Regions from separate parts of the Blastococcus sp. SYSU DS0669 genome, predicted to be linked through region 3. Evidence: riboswitches for the same ligand, from Rfam matches in the RefSeq annotation. Region 3 holds a riboswitch; each other region holds the start of a gene.
What was found. Region 3 has a riboswitch for cyclic di-AMP ahead of ACI792_RS13450 (peptidoglycan DD-metalloendopeptidase family protein). Riboswitches for the same ligand answer to the same signal wherever they lie in the genome.
Positions count from the first base shown of each region.

Region 1: another riboswitch for cyclic di-AMP. It lies ahead of ACI792_RS19845 (hypothetical protein); the one in region 3 lies ahead of ACI792_RS13450 (peptidoglycan DD-metalloendopeptidase family protein).
Region 2: another riboswitch for cyclic di-AMP. It lies ahead of ACI792_RS11705 (C40 family peptidase); the one in region 3 lies ahead of ACI792_RS13450 (peptidoglycan DD-metalloendopeptidase family protein).
Region 4: another riboswitch for cyclic di-AMP. It lies ahead of ACI792_RS16490 (NlpC/P60 family protein); the one in region 3 lies ahead of ACI792_RS13450 (peptidoglycan DD-metalloendopeptidase family protein).

Region 1 covers NZ_JBJHAE010000032.1:19,011-23,642, reverse strand. The annotation lists gene ACI792_RS19860 (protein adenylyltransferase SelO) at 1-128, shown strand, start outside; gene ACI792_RS19855 (hypothetical protein) at 185-340, shown strand; gene ACI792_RS19850 (protein kinase domain-containing protein) at 434-2,314, opposite strand; gene ACI792_RS19845 (hypothetical protein) at 2,563-3,447, opposite strand; cyclic di-AMP (ydaO/yuaA leader) riboswitch at 3,718-3,844, opposite strand; gene ACI792_RS19840 (bifunctional 3'-5' exonuclease/DNA polymerase) at 4,008-4,632, opposite strand, start outside.
Region 2 covers NZ_JBJHAE010000009.1:89,727-94,358, forward strand. The annotation lists gene ACI792_RS11695 (carboxyl transferase domain-containing protein) at 1-1,688, opposite strand, end outside; gene ACI792_RS11700 (helix-turn-helix domain-containing protein) at 2,132-2,785, shown strand; cyclic di-AMP (ydaO/yuaA leader) riboswitch at 3,073-3,230, shown strand; gene ACI792_RS11705 (C40 family peptidase) at 3,246-3,764, shown strand; gene ACI792_RS11710 (hemerythrin domain-containing protein) at 3,822-4,304, opposite strand; gene ACI792_RS11715 (Rieske 2Fe-2S domain-containing protein) at 4,301-4,632, opposite strand, start outside.
Region 3 covers NZ_JBJHAE010000012.1:72,694-77,325, forward strand. The annotation lists gene ACI792_RS13430 (sigma-70 family RNA polymerase sigma factor) at 1-32, opposite strand, end outside; gene ACI792_RS13435 (hypothetical protein) at 43-336, opposite strand; gene ACI792_RS13440 (response regulator) at 759-1,214, shown strand; tRNA gene ACI792_RS13445 (tRNA-Ile) at 1,253-1,326, opposite strand; cyclic di-AMP (ydaO/yuaA leader) riboswitch at 1,496-1,627, shown strand; gene ACI792_RS13450 (peptidoglycan DD-metalloendopeptidase family protein) at 1,661-2,869, shown strand; gene ACI792_RS13455 (TVP38/TMEM64 family protein) at 2,905-3,573, shown strand; gene ACI792_RS13460 (maleylpyruvate isomerase N-terminal domain-containing protein) at 3,570-4,463, opposite strand; gene ACI792_RS13465 (diguanylate cyclase domain-containing protein) at 4,589-4,632, shown strand, end outside.
Region 4 covers NZ_JBJHAE010000018.1:75,391-80,022, reverse strand. The annotation lists gene ACI792_RS16495 (M48 family metallopeptidase) at 1-867, opposite strand, end outside; gene ACI792_RS16490 (NlpC/P60 family protein) at 941-2,017, opposite strand; cyclic di-AMP (ydaO/yuaA leader) riboswitch at 2,034-2,181, opposite strand; gene ACI792_RS16485 (hypothetical protein) at 2,398-2,721, opposite strand; gene ACI792_RS16480 (D-alanyl-D-alanine carboxypeptidase family protein) at 2,804-4,549, opposite strand.

The DNA of each region.
Region 1 (4,632 bases), on a different contig from region 3:
ACCTCGCGCCGCTCCGGCGGCTCCTGGAGGCCGTGACCCAGCCCTTCGACGAGCGGCCCGGCCTGGAGCGCTACGCGGGGCCCGCGCCGCAGGACTTCGGGGCGTACCGCACCTTCTGCGGCACCTGAGCGGTCAGGGCGGGGCCGGGCGGGTTCACCGCGCCGCCGCCGGGTAGTCGCCGTCCGTGCCGCGCGAGATGGACCCCCGGGACCCCGACACCCTCTACGCCGAGGGGCCGGTGGCCCCGGAGCCCCCCGACGACGACGTCCCCGACGCCTCACCCCTGCCCGATTCCGGCGGCACCGCCCCCGGGCCGGACGACCTCGACCGGCTGCTCTGAGCCGCGTCCCCGTACCGCTGTGGTGGACCACGCCCGCGAGGCGATGACCCCCGCCCGCGGCTGACCGGTCGTCAGGCCACGGCGCTCGCGCGGTCAGACCCGCGCGGCGGACGACACCTGCCCGGACGCCTCCGGATCGACGTCCTCGTCGTCGCCGTCGTCCTCGTCACCGTCGTCCTCACCGCCGTCGTCCCCGTCCTCCTCGTCCTCGGTCTGGGGCGGGGTGGTCGGCTCGCTCGTGGGGCCGGCGGTCTCGGGCGGGGTGGTCGGCTCGCTCGTGGGGCCGCCGGTCTCGGGCGGGGTGGTCGGCTCGCTCGTGGGGCCGCCGGTCTCGGGCGGGGTGGTCGGCTCGCTCGTGGGGCCGCCGGTCTCCGGCGGGGTGGTCGGCTCGCTCGTGGGGCCGCCGGTCTCCGGCGGGGTCGCCGTCTCCCCCGTCGGGTCGCCGCCCTGCGCCGGGGTGGTCGGCTCGCCCGTCGGGTCGCCGCCCCCGGCCGGGGTCGTGGGGTCGCTGGTGGGCGCCGCGGGACGGCCGGGGGCCGGAGCGCTCCCACCGCCCGCAGCCGGGCCGTTCCGGACCGGGTCCTCCGCCGGGAGCTCCGGGGCGGGCGCGACAGGCTCGGGACGCAGCACCGGCGTCGCACCCCCACCGGTGGAGGGCGCCGGCACGGGCGAGCGCGCGCCGGGCCGCACGGCGACGGAGAGGCGGACCACGTCACCCGGGCGGAGCAGGGTGACCACCGGGTCGAGGCCGGTCACCGTGCCGGGGGCGCGCTCCCGAGTCGGGTCCTCCACCTGCCGGACGGTGAGGCCGAGGGCGCCGAGCTCGGCCGCGACCTCCGCGGCGGGGCGGCCGAGGTAGTCCTCGCTGTGCAAGACCACGCCGGCCGAGGAGTCCGAGGCGGTGGTGTCCGGCCCAGGTCCGGAGACGAGAGCCACCGCACCCGCGCCGAGCAGGAGCAGGGCCACCAGCGGCAGCAGCACCGCGACGAGCGGACGGCGGGCGGACGGTCCGGGCTCCGGACGGGTCACCCGGGCGGGCCGGCGCCTCGCGGCGGCCTTGCGCGCGCGCTCCGCCCGGCGCTCACGCTGCACCGGGGCCGCCACCACCGACTGCGTCGGGGCCTCGCCGGACGGCCGCCGGATCGTCTCCTCGATCGCGGCGAGGAAGGCCCCGCCGTCGCGCGGGCGCTCGTCGGGGTCCTTGACCAGGGCGGCGTCGATGAGGGCGCGGACGTCCGGCGGCAGCTCCGCGGGGAGGGGCTCGGGGGCCTCCTGCACCTGCTTGAGCGCGACGGTGACCGGGTTGTCGCCGTCGAAGGCGGGGTGCCCGGTGAGGGACTCGTAGCCGACCAGGCCGAGGGCGTAGACGTCGCTGGCCGGGCTGACGTGCTCCCCCCGCGCCTGCTCGGGCGACATGTACTGGGCGGTGCCCACGACCTGGCCGGTTCCGGTGATCGGGGCGCTCCCCGCCGACCACGAGATGCCGAAGTCGGTGAGCTTCACCGTGTCGTCCGGCCCGAGCAGGATGTTGGCCGGCTTCACGTCGCGGTGCACCACGCCGGCGCGGTGGGCCTCGGCCAGGCCCGCGGCCGCCTGCCGCAGCAGCGCCAGCGTGGCCCGGGTGTCCAGCGAGCCCTCCTCGGCCAGCCGCGCCGAGAGCGACGTGCCCTCGACCAGCTCCATCACCAGGTAGGCCAGGTGCTCGCCCGTGTCCGGGGCCGTCGTCTCCCCGTAGTCGAGGACGGCGGCGATGTTCGGGTGGCTCAACCCGGCCGCGTGGCGGGCCTCGGCGCGGAAGCGGGCGACGAAGACGGGGTCGTCGGCGTACTCGCTGCGGAGCACCTTGACCGCCACCGTCCGGTGGAGCTGCTGGTCACTGGCCCGCCAGACCTCGCCCATGCCACCGACGGCGATGAGCTCGTGGAGCTGGTAGCGGCCGTCCAGGCATCGTCGGCTGGTTCCGGCCGTGGTCACTCCCGAATCTCCCGAATCTCCTCGTGTCGGTGCTCGCGAGGTCCACCCCGTGCGTCCTCGCGTGCCCGTGCGCCTCTCATGGGTGCCCACCACGAGGGGGCCTGAACCGCGACACGCCCGACGAGGTTGCGAGCGGCGGTCGGCCGGGCCGACCGCCCTACCGGCCGCGGGGATCCGCTCCGAGAGGGACAGCACGCAGGCACCCGGCCGGGATCCGCCGGGTCACCTGGGAGCCGCTGCGGGAGTGCTCAGTTGTAGTTGACGTGCACGTGGTCGAAGTGGTTCGCCGTGCCGCTGCCGCGGTCCTCCATGGCCTGCCAGGAGCCGCCCGGCGAGGAGAGCATCCGCTGCTCCCAGATGAGGTAGTCCACGCCGAGCTCGGCCCAGTGCGCGCGGTGGTACTCGACGATGGCGTCCCCGAGGGCGGCGTTCGACATCACCATGTAGTCCAGCGCCAGCCCCGAGGGGTGCCCGCCCGGGTCGGCGGCGCTGGGCCGGGTGCCGCCCAGGGTGATCCCCGCGGCGCCGGGCACGTTGCTGACCACGGCGTCGGCCGCGGCCTGGACCTGCGGGCGCACGCTGCCGGAGCTGTTGGTGATGCGGGCGACGGCGGAGGCCGCCACCGAGGCGGCGGCGGTGGCTGCCGCCCGCGCCTGCTGCGTCGGGCTGGCCGGGGCCGCCGGGGCGTGCTCGTGGGCCTGCTCGGCCGCCGCGGCCTCCGCCGCCGCGGCCTCCTCGGCCGCCTTCTTCTCGGCCTCGGCGCGGGCCACGGCCTCCGCCTCCGCCTTCTGCCGGTCCAGCTCCGCCTGGTCGGCGGCGGCCTGGGCCTGCTGCGCGGCGGCCTGGTCGGCCTCGCGCGTGCTGCGGCTGGCCGCCAGGTCCTCCAGCGCCTGGAGGTCCTCGGTGACGTCGACGGGGCCCGACTGCGCGGAGAGGCCCAGCTCCTGGGCGACGCTGACGGACTCGGAGGTGGTGGCCCCGGCCTGGACGGCGGGGTCGGTACCGACGAGGCCGTTGACCAGGACGGCGCCGGCGACCGCGACGGCGAGGTAGAGGGCCGGCCGGCGGACGGACGCCGGCGGGCGGTGGAGGGCGAGCCGGCCGCGTCGGCCGGTGGTGGTGCGGGGGTCCATGGTGTTCGGGTGCTCCGGGGTGTGGGGCGCGGTCGGCCGGTGACGGCGGACCGCGGAGGATGCGGACAGCGGGCCCGGGCGCGGGTCGCGGGGCCGGCACGCAGCGGCGGGGAGGCCGGTGCGGGTCGGCGGGCGACCGGCGGGGCGCCGGGCGGCGCGTGCGATCAGATCCGCGGACGGGCCCGGAGGCGGCGGTGCCGGCGGGCGCAGGGTCGTGCGGCGGTGCAGGGGCGCGCCATTCGGGGCGGCTCTCCGTTTCTTCCGTGGTGCCGCCTACCGGGTTAGCTGACGGATTCGGGCGCAGGAAGTCGCCCTACCCGCGCCGTCACGTGGCCGGCGCGCGATTCACCCCAGTGCTGCGGTGGGTCCCCGGCCCGTCCCGGAGGACGGCTCGGCGGCGCCCGGCGGACCTCCCCTGGCGGGGAGAGAACGACCGACCGGGGCGCAGCCACCGTAACCGTCGTTATGCAGTCGTGACAATCCGCAGGCGCCGATTTCCAGGACGTGACGTGTGTCGCGGTGGGCCGCCGGCCCGGTCGGTGGTGTAGCGCGGGCGCGCGTCAGCCGGCGTCCGCCCAGGACCGCACGACGGCGACGTCGAGCGGGAAGTCGACGGGAAAGGCGCCGAACAGCAGCCGCCCGGCGGTCGCCGCGGCGGCGCGGACCGCCTCGGCCACCTCGTCGGCCAGGTGCTCGGGCGTGTGCACCACCACCTCGTCGTGGAGGAAGAACACCAGGTGCGGCCGCGCGCCGACGGTGTCGCCGTCCCCGAGCCGCCACAGCCGGTTGCGGAGGTCGGCCAGCCAGCACAGCGCCCACTCCGCGCCCGTGCCCTGGACGACGAAGTTGCGGGTGAACCGGCCCCAGGCGCGGCGGGCCCGGTCCCCTTCCTCGTGCGGCCACGCCCCGGGCCGCGGCGACCCCCGGCCGAGCAGGGTGTGCACCACCTCGCCGCGCTCCCCGGCGCGGGCGGCGTCCTCCACCAGCCCGATGGCGCGGGGGTAGCGGCGCGCCAGCCGGGGCATCATGCGCCCGCTCTCACCCCGGGTGCCGCCGTACATCGCGCCGAGGATGCCGAGCTTGGCGTCGGCCCGGGTGGCCACGGTGCCCGCGGCGACCATCCCCGCGTAGAGGTCGGCGGCCCGCGCCGCCTCGGCCATGGCGCCGTCCCCGCTCATCCCCGCC
Region 2 (4,632 bases), on a different contig from region 3:
TGCTCGTCGAGCCCCTGCTCGTGGCGGCGGCGGACCTCGGCGAGGTCGGGGCGGTCGGCGTCCAGGTCGATGGCGGCGGCGTCGGCCGCGCCGTCCCCGTCGGCGTGCTCCACCTCGGCGAGGAGCTGGCCCTGCCGGACGGTGTCGCCCACCCGCACGGCGACGCGGCGCACGGTGCCGCCGGCCGGCAGGGCGACGACGTGCTCCATCTTCATCGCCTCGAGGACGACGACCGCTCCCCCGGGGTCCACCGCGTCGCCGGGGCCCGCCGCCACGGCGACCACCGTGCCGGGGACGGGTGCGCGCAGTCCCCCACCGGCCTCCGGCGCGGGCGCCGCACCCCCCACGAACTCGGCGAGGTGGTCCTCGACGAACGTCGTGGTGGCGGTGCCGACCTGCGGGTGCGCGAGCAGGGCACGGAGGAAGGCGGTGCTGGTCGGCACGCCGTCGACCCGCACCTCGCCGAGCGCCCGGCGCAGGTGGCGGAGGGCGTCCGCGAGGGAGCCGGTGCGCTCGTGCACGACCACCTTGGCCAGCAGCGGGTCGTAGCGGGGGCTCTGCTCGGCGCCGGGTCGCGCGGCGGTGTCGACGCGCACCCCCGGGCCCCCGGGCAGCGCGAGGGCGGTGATCGTGCCGGCGGCGGGGACGGCGCCGTCGGTGGTGACCGTCTCCGCGACGACGCGTGCCTGGACCGCGGTGCCGAGCGGCCGGGGCGCGCCGTCGGCGAGGCGGAGGTCCGCGAGGGTCGCGCCGGCGGCGACCCGCAGCTGCAGCCGCACGAGGTCCAGCCCCAGCGTCTCCTCGGTGACGGTGTGCTCGACCTGCAGCCGCGGGTTGCACTCGAGGAAGGTGAACCGGTCGGGGTCGTCGGCGGAGACGAGGTACTCCACCGTGGCCAGGCCGCGGAAGCCGTCGCCGACGACGCCGCGCGCCGCCGTGGCCAGCCGGGCGCGGACGGCGTCGGGCAGGCGCGGCGCGGGGGCGATCTCGACGACCTTCTGCCGGTTGCGCTGCAGGGAGCAGTCCCGGTCGCCGAGGGCGACGACGCAGCCCCGCCCGTCTCCCAGCAGCTGCACCTCGATGTGGCGGGCGCGCTGGAACAACTCCTCGGCCAGCAGGTCACCGTTGCCGAAGGCGACACGCGCCTCGCCCCGCACCGCCGCCACGGCCGCGGCGACGTCGTCACCCCGGCGCAGCACCCGGGTGGCCCGTCCTCCTCCGCCGAACCGGGCCTTGAGCATGATCGCGCCGACCTCGTCGAGCAGGTCGGCGACCGCCGCCGCGTCCCCGTCGGCCGCGCGCAGGACGGGCACGCCGGCCTTCGCTGCCCGTGCGCGGGTGAGCGACTTGTCGCCCAGCACGGCCAGGTCCTCGGCGCTCGGCCCGACGACGGTGAGGCCGGCCTGCGCGCACGCACGGGTCAGGTCGGGGGTCTCGGAGAGGAAGCCGTAGCCGGGATGGACGAGGTCGCATCCGGTGGCGACCGCCGCCTGCACGATCGCCGCGGCGTCGAGGTAGGCGGCCGGGCCGCTGCCGGGGAGGACGTGCACCTCGTCGGCGGCCGCCAGGTGCGCGGCGTCGGGCTCGTCGGCGGCGGTGACGGCCACCGAGGCCAGCCCCTCGGCGGCGGCGGCGCGGGCGATGCGGACGGCGATCTCGCCGCGGTTGGCGATGAGCAGGCGGGCCACCCGGGGATGCTCGCACGCGCCCCGGACGCCACTGTGGCCCCGGTCACCGCGGCCGGGTGCTCCGCCGCTCAGCCCGCACAGGTTCGCCGGAGAACGTCGCACTCTGCCCCGCCGGAGTGGGCACAGAGTGAGCGCCCGACCGACACCTCGCCGGCACAGTCGCCCTCTGCCCCGCCGGAGTGGGCAGAGAGTGAGCGCCCGACCGACACCTCGCCGGCACAGTCGCCCTCTGCCCCGCCGGAGTGGGCAGAGAGTGAGCGCCCGACCGACACCACCGGGGCACAGTCGCCCTCTGCCCCGCCGGAGTGGGCACAGAGTGAGCGCCCGACCGACACCTCGCCGGCACAGTCGCCCTCTGCCCCGCCGGTGTGGGCAGAGGGCGACTGTCCACAGATGGACACCAGGGGTCGTGCCGCACCGCCTCCGGTGGAGAGGCTCGGCCGGTGACCGACGACGGTGGGCCGGCGGAGTTCGACCTGTGCGGTCTGGTGCGGCGGATCCGCCGCCGGGCGGACCTGTCCCAGCGGGAACTGGCGGCTCGGTTGGGCGTCTCCAAGTCCACGGTGGCGGCCGTGGAGTCCGGTGACCGTGGCATGGACGCCGGGATGCTCGCGGCCGCCGCGGCGCTTGCCGGCCTCCGGCTGGGCCTGCTCGATGACGCGGGACGACCGGTCGCGGGCATGGCGGCGGGCACGGTCCGCGACAGGGTCGGCCGACGGTTCCCCGCCCATCTCGACACGATGCTGAGCGAGGAGCGCGCCTCGCGGTGGGAGCACCAGCCCCGGCGACCACGACCGACGTACACCTTCGACCGTCGATGCCCCTGGGTGGACCCCGCCGACCGCGAGCGCGACCGCCCGGACGACCACCTCGTCCCCCGGCCCGGCGACTCCCCGGAGGAGCGCACCGCGGCCCGTCGGGCGGCCGCCGCCCGACGGCGGCAGGAGGAGCTCCGGCGGCGATTCGAGTCGGGAGCCTTCCGGCACCTCGACGACGGCTGGTCGTGCGCGTGCCCACCGGCATGCGACGAGCTCGACGACCGGAGCGGCCGGCCGGTGCACGTCGAGGACTGCCTGTGCGGCTGCGACGTCGGCTGAGGAATTGGCTACGAGGTCGGAGTGGACGAGCACGCAGAGTGCAGGAGCGCCGCCGTCCGGAGAAGTACAGGGCCGCACACGGTCGGTCACCCGGTGCCGAGGCGGCCCGTCCGGGGCCGACGGATCTCCCGTGGTCGGCTCGCGAGTCGCGGTCCGGAGCCCCCGCGCGGACTCCGCCCCGCGACCCCCACGGGTGGCGTGTCGGCCGCTTTGTGACCTTTCCGTGACCGACCTAGCGTCGTCGCCGGTCCGGCCGGGCTCCCCCGTCACCGCCCCCGGTGACACCCGGACGGACACCGCCGAACCGGGCGCCGGCGCACGCCGGAGCCCGGACCGGGGACCCACCGCAGTAGTGGGGTGAAGCGCCACCGGCCTGTCCGGGGCGCCGGGCGCGTTCCCCGCCCGAACCCGTCAGCTCACCCGGTAGGCGGTTGTCGGAGAACAGGAGAAACCGTCGTCCATGACGACCACTCGCACGACCACCACCCGTCGCTCGCTCCGCGGAGCGGCGCTCGCGCTCCTCACCGGTGCGGGGATCGCCCTCACCCCGTTCACCGCCACCGCCTCCACCGGTGACGGCGGCGGCGGCACCGGCACCGTCGTCACCACCACCGCCGTCGCCCCCAACCACGCCGCGCAGGTCGCCGTCGACACGGCACTGGCGCAGCAGGGGAAGCCCTACATCTGGGGCGGCACCGGCCCGGGGGGCTACGACTGCTCCGGTCTCACCTGGTCGGCCTACCAGGCGGCGGGCATCGAGATCCCGCGGACCTCCCGCGCCCAGTCGACCGCCGGCCACTACGTGGACCGGGCCTCCCTGCAGCCCGGCGACCTGGTCTTCTTCTACGACCCGGTCGGCCACGTCGGCATGTACATCGGCGACGGCCTGATGGTGCACTCCTCGACCTTCGGCAACCCGGTCGCGGTCGTGCCCGTCGACAGCATGTGGGGCTACAACACCGCGCGCCGCATCGTCTGAGCGCCTGCGACGGCGGGTCCCAGGTCGTCCGCGCACGACCGGGGGCCCGCCGCGCGGCTACACGTGGCGCAGGGTGGCGCGCTTGAGCCGGATGATCAGCCGCATCCCGCCGGACTCGGCCAGCTCCTGCTTCCGCGCGCGCAGCTGCTCACCGAGCTCCTCGAGGCGCTGCTCCCCCAGCGCGTGCGACTGGGGGAACATCCGCTCCTCCTCCTCCATCGTGTGGTGGCGCACCGTCTTCTCCAGCATGCGCACCTCGGTGGCGAACTCCGGGTCGGTGACGTCCATGCGCATGACGGTGGCGACCTGGTCGTCGATCTGCCGGTGCTCGGCGTGCGCGAGGGCCAGCAACGGGGAGACGTCGGGGACGGCGGGGTAGAAGAGCTCGTCCTCGATCTGGGCGTGGATCTCGATCTCGCGCAGGAACTCGTCCCGGAGCTCCTCCCGGCGGGCGGCCTGCCCCTCGGTCGTCTCCGCCAGCTCGCGCAGCAGCCCGCGCAGCACGTCGTGGTGCGCGATCAATACCTCGTCGGCCTTCACCGGGACGCCTCCTCCACCGTGGTCACGGCCGTCGGGGTGCGCCAGCGGGCCCGCCGCCGCACCTCCACCGCGCCGTCGCGGACGCGGGTGTCGTAGCAGGGCAGCGGCGCCGTGGACGGCCCCTGCGCCGGCTCCCCGGTGTCGAGGTCGAACCGCGACCCGTGCCACGGGCACACCAGCTCGTCCCGGTGCAGCCACCCCTCCGCCATGGGGCCGCCCAGGTGCGGGCAGCGCCCGCCCAGCGCGCGCACCTCGTCCTCGGTGCGGATCAGCACCACCGGCACCCCGTCGGCGTCGACGCCGAACGGCTCGCCGTCGGGGAGGTCGG
Region 3 (4,632 bases):
TCCTCGGAGCCAGCCGGCCCCGCGGCTGCCATGGGCCGGACGCTACAACCGGCGGACGCGCACCGCCTCCCCTCCCGCGCACGGCTCGGGCCGGGCTTCAGCCGGGGGCGCGAGGAGCCGCTCTCCCAGCGAGCGTCGCTCACCGGCGCGCTCGCGCAGCAGCGACGCCAGCACCGGGCTCGTGGCCTGATCGGCGCGGCGTTCGAGGATCTCGGCGGTCACCAGGTGCCCGGCCGCCCGTCGCATCCGCGCGAGCCGCCGGAGCCGCTCCTGGCGCTGGGGCGGCCCGTCCTGGAGTCCCGCGGACCTGACGCGCGCATGCTGGTCCGTGGTCATGGCACACCTCGAATTCCTGCCGGTTCCCCGTGCACCGGTGAGGACGCGGCGACGCGCACCGCATGACGCGCAGGTCCAGGACGACGTGACGAGGCGCGGATCCCGCGTCATGCACCAGGGATCCGCGCCTCTTCCAGCGCGGGACCGACCGGTGCCGCGTCATGCGTCGCGTCATGCACCGCGTCCTGCCGCGTATCAGTCAGAGAGCCTCCGGCGCGGGGCGGACGGGAGGCGGGGGCGTGACCAGAGGGGGGACCATGCGCCACCGCTCCGGTGCCATGACGCTGTGCGGATCCGTCGGGCGCGGAGGGAGGCCGGTGACGGCGACCGGGCGCGGCACGGCCCTGCACGGCAGCCGGGAAGGCGCGCACGCGGTCCGCGCGTTCCGTGACGCACGGGGGGCACGGAAGGCGGGACGAGAGGTGTCCGAGATCCGGGTGGTGGTCGTGGACGACCACCCCTTCCTGCGGGAAGCGCTCACCGAGCTGCTCGAGGCGGCCGGCGGCATCGCCGTGGTCGGGCAGTGCGCGGACGGGACGGAGGTCGCCGACGCCGTGCGGCAGCTGCGCCCCGACGTCCTGCTCCTGGATCTGCAGATGCCCGTGATGGACGGCCTGACGGCGGCCCGTGGTGTGCGGACCGCTCACCCGGAGGTCCGCATCGTCTTCCTCACCGGCGGCCTCGACCCGGCCAGCGTCCGCGAGGCCCGGGCGATCGGCGCAGCCGGCTACCTGCTGAAGGACGACGATCCCGCCGAGCTCTCCGGTCACATCCGGGCCGTCGCGGCCGGCGGCTCGGCGTGGCACCCGCGCGCCGCGGCACTGCTCGGCGACGAGCCCGGGACGGCGGACCCCGAACCGCACGACCCGGGAACGTGACACTCCTCATGTCCGGGCCTCGCCCAGAGGGCGCCGAGTGGGGCGGGTGGGGCTCGAACCCACGACCCAGGGATTATGAGTCCCATGCTCTGACCGGCTGAGCTACCGCCCCGGCTCTAGCAGCCTGCCAGACGCCGGTACGTCACCCGCGTCGCGACTCGGGACCCGAGTGGCGGACCGAGATGGTTCGTTATGCGCCTGTGACATATCCAGGTTTAGCTTGTACCGTCTCTCGCGGCCCACCCGATCCCGCTCCCGAACCCGGGGGCTCGGGCGGGCCCCGCCGAACTCCGCGGTCTGACCGCCGCGGGGACCGGGGACCCATGTTCTCTGGGGTGAATCCCGCCTGCGCCTCCACGGGCAGGCTGGTAGGGCACGTTCCGGCCCGAACCCGTCAGCTGACCTGGTAGGCGGACCGAGGAACGGAGACCGTCGCCTTGGCGACCATGCACCACCTGCGCCGCAGCCTGCGGCGACCACGCCGCGCCGCCGGCCGGGCGACCATCGCCCTCACCGCGCTGCTGGCCCTGTCCCTGATCGGGACGCAGTCCTCGTCGGCGGCCCCGAGTGGAGCGCAGAGCGAGCACGACCGCGTCGCCGCCGAGGTCGCGACGATCGAGCAGCGCGTCCGCGAGGCCGAGGAGCGGCTGCAGCAGATGACGCTGCAGGCCGAGGAGGCCAGCGGCGCCGTGCTCACCGCCCAGGCCGAGCTCGACCGCGCCAGGCAGCACGCCGACGCGATCGCCGCCGAGCTCGCCGCCGTCCGGGAGGCCGTCGGCCGCACCCAGGACGACGTCGCCACCCTGGGCCGGGAGGCCTACATGGGCAGCGACGAGGCGTTCACCGAGCTCGAGATGGTCCTGCACGCCGAGGGCCCGGGTGAGCTGCTGCAGCAGGCCGCGACGCTGGATCTGCTCGGCGAGGACCGCGCCCGGGTCCTGGAGGAGCTGCGGATCGCCGAGGCGCGCGAGGCACGGCTCGACCAGGAGGCCAAGGCCGCCGTCGCCGAGCGCGACGCCGCCGCCCGCACGGCGCAGGAGGCCCAGGGGGAGGCCGACCGTCTGCTCGCCGCGGCGCAGTCCGAGTTCGACGCCTTGACCGCGGAGAAGGCCAGCCTGGACCAGCAGCTGCGGGACGCGGAGATCCGGCTGCTCGAGGTCAGGGGCGCCGAGGACGCCGCCCGCGCGTACGACGCCGCGCAGGCGGCGGAGCAGGCCGCGGTCATGACGGTGGCGGCCGCGCCGGGTGGTAGCGGTGCCGCGCTCACCCAGGGCCGGGTCACCTCCTGCTACGGGGCGCGCTGGGGCACGATGCACCTCGGCGTGGACATCGCCGCGCCGATCGGCACCCCGATCTACACGCCCGAGCCGGGCGTGGTGCTGCAGGCCGGGCCGGCCAGCGGCTTCGGGCTCGCCGTCGCGATCCAGCACCACGACGGGGTCATCACCGTCTACGGGCACGTGAACCAGTTCTTCGTGTCACCGGGGCAGGTCGTCAGCGGCGGGCAGCAGATCGCCGAGGTCGGCAACCGCGGCCAGTCCACCGGTCCGCACCTGCACTTCGAGGTGCACCGCGGCGGCCTCTACGCCGACCGGACGAACCCCGTCCCGTGGCTGGCGCAGCGCGGCATCTCCCTGGGCGGCAGCTGCAGCTGACCGGTCCCGCGCGCCCCGTGCGGCAGGATCGGGGCGTGCGGACGGCGGTGGATCGGACCTGGCTGCGGGCAGCCGTCCTCGGCGTCCTGCTGGTCGGCGGTGCGACAGCGGCGCTGACGCTGGACCTGCCGTCGGCGGACCACCTGCGGGCGGCCGTGGCGGGCGCCGGCGTCGCCGCCTGGCCGGTGCTGGTGGGCGCCGTGGCGCTCGTGCTGCTGGCGCCGGTGCCGCGGTCGGTCGTCTCGGCCCTGCTCGGCGCGGTCTTCGGGCTGGCGGCGGGGCTGGCCGTGGCGTTCGCCGGCGGGCTGCTCGCCGCCGTCCTGGCGTTCGGGCTCGCCCGTGGGCTGGGGCGCCCGGCCGTCGCCCGGCTGGCCGGGCCGCGCCTGGACCGGTTGGTCGCGGGGCGCTCGTTCGCTGCGGTGCTGGTCACCCGGCTGGTGCCGGTCGTGCCCTTCGTCGGCGTCAACTACGGGGCCGGCCTGGCGGGTGTCCAGCTGGTGCCCTTCGTGGCCGCCACGGCCGTGGGGCTGGTCCCGAGCACGGTGCTGCAGGTCGGCGTCGGCGCCTCGGCCGGCGTGCTCCTGGCCCACCTGGGCGCTTCCGTCGTCGTCCCGGGCACCGTCTGCGCCCTCGTCGCGCTCGCTGCCGGCACCGCCTGGTGGTGCCGGGGCCGGACGACGCGGCCCGCGCGCGGCAACGCCTAACCGCGGCCGAACAGCCGCCCGAGCACGCCGCCGGCGCCACCGACGGTGCGGGCGGCCAGCTGCAGGATCGGTCCGCCCGGGATGCCCGGCACCTGCTGCACGATCGGCGCCAGCTGCAGCAGGCCCGGCACGTCGTGCACCTTCAGCCTGCGGCGGGCCGCCGCCGGGACGGGGTTGACCCGCCCGGACGCGGCATCGAGCAGAAGGGCGGCGGCGGCCTCGACGGCCGGCCCCTCGACGACCCCGGCCGGCACCCGGCGCACCTCCCACCCGCCGCCCGCCGAGGTGAACCCCCAGCCGCCGTCGGGCGTGACCAGGCTGACCCGCCCGGAGATGCCGGTCGAGGCCGCGAGGGCGCCGGTGACGTCCGTCAGCGCCGCCAGCCCCGACTGCAGCACCGAGGTGGGCGGCGGTTCCGCGCCGCAGGAGACCAGGTCCAGCCCGTGGACGGCGAGCTCGTACGCCTGGCCGAGGACGACGCTGAGCAGCGGCAGCCGGCCGACGACGGAGACCGCGGGCGCGGTGTCGAGCTCCACGGGCTCCTCGGCCAGGTACCGGGCGGTCGCCTCGCGGTTGCGGCGCACCGCGGCCAGCACCTCCTCCCGCGAGGCGCCGCGGTGGGCTGCGGTCACCCGCGCGTTCACCGCGTCCGGGTCAGGCGGCGTCCCGGTCGCGCCGGCCCGCGCCGAGGCGACGAGGTCGCGCAGGGCGGCGTGGTCGTCCCAGCAGCCCAGGTGCACGCAGATCTCGTGCGCCCGCCACCCCGGCAGGCGTGAGGAGCGGTCGAGGTCCACCGACTCCGCCTGGGCCAGGAAGACGTCCCACGCCTCCAGCACCATGCCGGCGACGACGTCCCGACCGGCCTCGGCCATGCCCTGGTGCGCGCCCACGGCGCAGGCCCTACCCGCACGTCGCGCGGTGCAGGCATCGCCGATCGTGGCCCCGGTCACGCGCACGAGGATGACGGCGCCAGGCACCGCCGGCGGGCTCGGGAGGACTCTCGGGGTCGGCGGCTGTGGCGGAGCCGGCGCGCGGGCTCCCCGCGCCGGCGGCCTACCG
Region 4 (4,632 bases), on a different contig from region 3:
GACGTCGTCGGCCGCGACGTGCCCCAGTTCGTGGGCGACGATCGACTCGATCTCCGCGTCGGGCAGCTCCCCGAGGAGCGTGTCGTAGACCACGATGCGCGGGGTGGACCCGAAGCCGGAGACGTAGGCGTTGAGCGCCGTCGTCCGCCGGGACGCGTCGGAGACCAGCACGTCCTGCACCGGGGTGCCGTTCTGCTCCGCGAGCGCCAGGAGTTCGCTGCGCAGCTCCCCCGCCGGCAGGGGATCGAAGGTGCTGAACGCCGGCTCGATGACCACCGGGTACAGGAACGAGCCGGCGACCACCAGGCCGGAGACGGCCGCCCCCGCCCACGCCCACCACGTGCGCGGGGCCCGGCGAACCAGCCAGAGGAACGCCAGCACCACGACCACGGTCAACGCCACGCTGATCGCCAGGGAGACCGCGACGTCGCGCAGCCAGAGCCACCACCCGCGGGTGGAGAGGCCGTAGCGGGTGCGCACCGACTCGGCGTAGGCCGAGAGCGGCAGGGTGGCCAGGCGCCCCAGCAGCAGGAGGACCGGCACCCCCACCAGCACCTGGACGAACCACCGGTCGCCCACCCGCGCCGCGACGGCCTGCATCAATCGGGCGCCCAGCGGGGTCAGGCCGAGCACCGCCGACACCCCCAGGCTCAGCAGCAGGGAGACCAGCGACGCCGGCCGCAGCGCGGCCGCGAACGCCTCGGCGCGCTCGATCCGGGCCGGGTCGAGGCCGGCGGTGGGGTCGGGCTCGGTGTAGCCGCCGGGCGGCTCCGGCAGGACGGTCCACGGGGTGCGGACGGCGATCACGACGACGACGGCGATCCCGAGGAGGGCCGCGGCCACCAGGGCGGCCCGGCGAACGCTCACCCGGCCGATCCTAGTGAGCCGACGCCGTCGTCCTCGCCTCCGGACAGGCCGGCCGACAGAGGTCGGGTGGCGGTCAGCCGGCGATGCGACGGGCTCCGTTGTAGTTGCCCATCGAATCCAGGCTCGCCACCTTCACCGGCTGGCCGGAGGTCGAGGCGTGCACCATCTGCCCGTTGCCGATGTACATGCCGACGTGGCTGACCGGGCTGTAGAAGAACACCAGGTCACCGGGCTGCAGCTCGCTGCGCGAGACGGGCTTGCCCATCTGGCTCTGCGACCGGCTCGAGTGCGGGAGCGTCACGCCCGCCGCGGCGTAGGCGTAGGAGGTCAGGCCGGAGCAGTCGAAGGCGTTGGGCCCGCCGGCGCCCCAGACGTACGGGTCGCCGAGCTGGGCCAGCGCGGCGTTCACCGCGGCCTGGGCCGCCGAGCTCGGCGCGACGACGCCGCTGGGCGCCGGGAGGCCGGCCCCGCCGTGCGCCTGCGCCACCTGCTCCCGCTGCGGCGCGGTGAGCTCCTCGTAGCGGCGCTGGTACTCGGCGATCTTCGCCTCCAGCTCCTCCTGCCGGGCGGCGATCTCCTCCACCGTCCGCTGGGCGTCCGCGGCGGCCTTCTCGGCTGCCTCGCGGGACTCCTCGGCGTCCTCGGCGGCCTGCGACACCTCGGTGAGCACGTCGTTGGTGTGCCCGGCGATCGCGTCGAGGGTGCCCAGCTGGTCGACGAGCTGGTCGGCCGAGTCGCTGGTCAGCAGGACGTCGAGCGGCGACATGCCGCTGCCGGTGTAGGCGCTGCGGGCCAGCCGGCGGATGTGCCCGTCGAGGGAACCGAGCCGGGCCTCCGCCTCGGCGGTGGCCTCGCTCGCGGCCTCCGCGTCGCGCTGGTGGCCGGCGAGGACGACCTTGGCCTCGTTGAGCTCCTCGGAGACGACCTCGAGCTCGTGGCTGGCCCGGGCCACCTGGGCGGCGACCGCGTCGGCCGTGCCGGGGACGGCCGACGCCGTGCCCGGGAGGAAGGTGACGGTCATGGCCGCGGCGGCGGTGACCAGCAATCCGGAGCGGAGGGGCCCGGAGCGACGGGCGCGGGAGGAGCTGCACCGGTCGGCGGTGCCGAGCTGTTCGGGGGCGTGCGTCAGCAGTGCGTGAGGGGTCGCCACGTGCGGCGGCTCTCCGTTCTTCCTCTGCAACCGCCGACCGAGTTAGCTGACGGGTTCGGGCTGGGAAGACTGGCCCTATCCCCCGCGCACCGGCGGGCCGGCTGCGGGAGAACTCACCCCAGAACTGCGGTGGGTCCCCGGTACACCTCCGGCGCCGGTGGTGCGCGCCGTGCGGTGATTAGGCGGTGTCCGGTCGAGGCCATCCATCGACGGATGACGACCACCCGGCCGAACGGCGTGAACCCTAACGATCGTGATACCTGCGTGACAAATGATCACTGGAGGAACCCGGCGTGAGGGAGATCCCCAGGTCAGCGGCGCGCCTCCCCGTCGGAGGCTCCGCTGCGGGGCAGAAGCCCCGGTCGGCGCGGTCCGGGACGTCAGCCCGTGCGCCGTCCGCGGGACCGCTCGCCGTCGTGACCGCCGGCCCCGTTCGGGTGACGCAGCGGGGGCACCAGGCCGCCCTCGGCGAGCGCCCGCACGGCCCGGCGCTCGACCTCGTCGAACTCCACCACCACCCCCGGCGGCGGGACGACGACGTCCTCGGCGGCCACGGCGGGACCACCACGGGCCGCCCGCCCGGTCATGGGCACGACGACCGGGTCGACCCCCTGCCAACCCGGCGGGGCGCCGAGCAGCACGGTGACGACGCAGTCGGCGCAGCCGGTCCCGCGGGCAGTGCAGGTGTCGCAGTCGATCAGCATCGCTTCTTCTCCTCCGTGAGTCGCTGCGCACGCTAGGAGGGGTCACCGACATTTCCGGCCGCGCGACCAGGGAACGGGTGCATCAGGTGCCGGCGTACTCCCAGTGCCAGGGCTCCTCGCGCCCGTTCCCCTGGTCGGCCCAGGTCGGGTGCAGGTAGCCGAACCGGCCGGCGTTGGCCTCCATCCACGCGTACTGCGGCGTCCCGAAGGACTGCACGCCACCGCACAGGTCGACCGCCAGGCCCCAACCGTGGTTGCTCGTGCCCGGCACGGCGGCCAGCGCCGGCTTCTCCCCGTACAGCCGCACCTGTGACGCATAGGTGCGGTACGAGTCGGTGATGCACAGCGGGCGGCCGAAGGCGGCCTCGTAGGCCGTCGCCATGGCCCGGTAGGCCGCGGCCGCGTCGCACCTCAGCGAGTGCCCGCCCACCCCCAGGGGGCACATCGCGCTCGGCGGTATCAGGCCGTTCGGGTAGCCGCCCCAGGCCCGGCCGCCGTCGTAGCTGGGCGGGTAGACGGTGTTGCCGCACTCGCTCCGCAACGCCCCCGCGGCCGGCTCCGGGACGGGGACGCGGGCCCGCTGGCCGAGGACCGGGCGACCGATCCCCATCACCTGGTCGCCCGGCAGCGTCCGCACGACGACGGCGCCGGCCCGGGCGTCCGCGGTGACCATGGTCCGCGTGTCGAGGGCGATGCCCACGTGCCCCAGCCCGCCCTCCGGCGAGCCCAGGAAGACCAGGTCGCCGGGGAGCACGTCGGCGGGGTCCACCGGCACGGTGCGGGCGAACAGGTCGCCCTGCGTCGCGGGCAGGGACAGCCCGGTCCGGCCGTAGGCCACCTGCACCAGGGCGCCGCAGTCCCAGGAGTCGGGCCCTGCCGTCCCGGGCGCGTACGGCTGCCCGAGCGCCTCCATCGCCCCGCCGACCGCCGTCAGCGTCTCCATCGGGAGGACGAGCATCGAGGTCGGGCGACCGGGCAGCTGGGCGACCCCGCGCTGGGCGCCGCCCCCGCTCGCAGCCACCGGCACCAGCCGGTCGGGCAGGGCCAGCTCGGGGTCCTGCAACGCGGCGGCGGGCACCTCCGCCAGCCCGGCCGCGCGGAGCTGGTCGACGTAGGCCTGCCAGCTGGCCGCCGTCTGCTCGTTGACCGTCGTCTGCTCCCGCTGCAGCGCCGCGAGCTGGCCGTCGACGACGGCGAGCACGTCGCCGAGCTCCGCGGTGACCGCCTCGGCGGCCGCCTCCAGATCGGCCACCCGCGCCGCCACCTCGTCGGCCCGCACCTGGGCCCGGTCGAGGGCGGCCTGGGCGTGCTCCCGCCGGTCGAGCGCGCTGCGCCGGTGGCTCTCGGCGACGCCGATGACCTGGGCCGCGTGGGCGTCGACCACCTCGAGGAAGCCCATGCCGGACAGGACCTCTCCGGGGTCCCCGCCGTTGAGGAGCAGGGTGAGAGCCGTGACGGAGCCGCCGTCCCGGTAGACGGCGGCGGCGTAACCGGCCACCTCGCGCTGGTGCCCGGCCAGCACGCCCTGGGCGTCGTCGAGCACCGCCTTCGCCTCGTCCACCGACCGCTGCGCCTCCGCGAGCGCCTCGCGCGCCGCGACGACCTCCGCCTGGCGGGCCCGCAGGTCGTCCTGCACCTCCGCGGCCCGCCGCTGCAGGTGGTCGAGGTCGCGGCTCTCCAGCACGCCCGACGTGCCGCCCGGCTGGTCGCTCGGCGCGGCGGCGACCGGCGCACCCGGCAGCAGCACGAGGGCGCACGCGGCCAGCGTCGCGAGCGCCACCCGCCGGCGGACCGGGCCGGGCGGGCGCGACCAGTAGCGCGCGGGCATCGCCGACCACCTCCGAGGGACGGGCCGGTCGCGCGGGGCGACGGGCGCTGGGAGTGCATGGTGACCCGCCCGGGCGGCGGAAC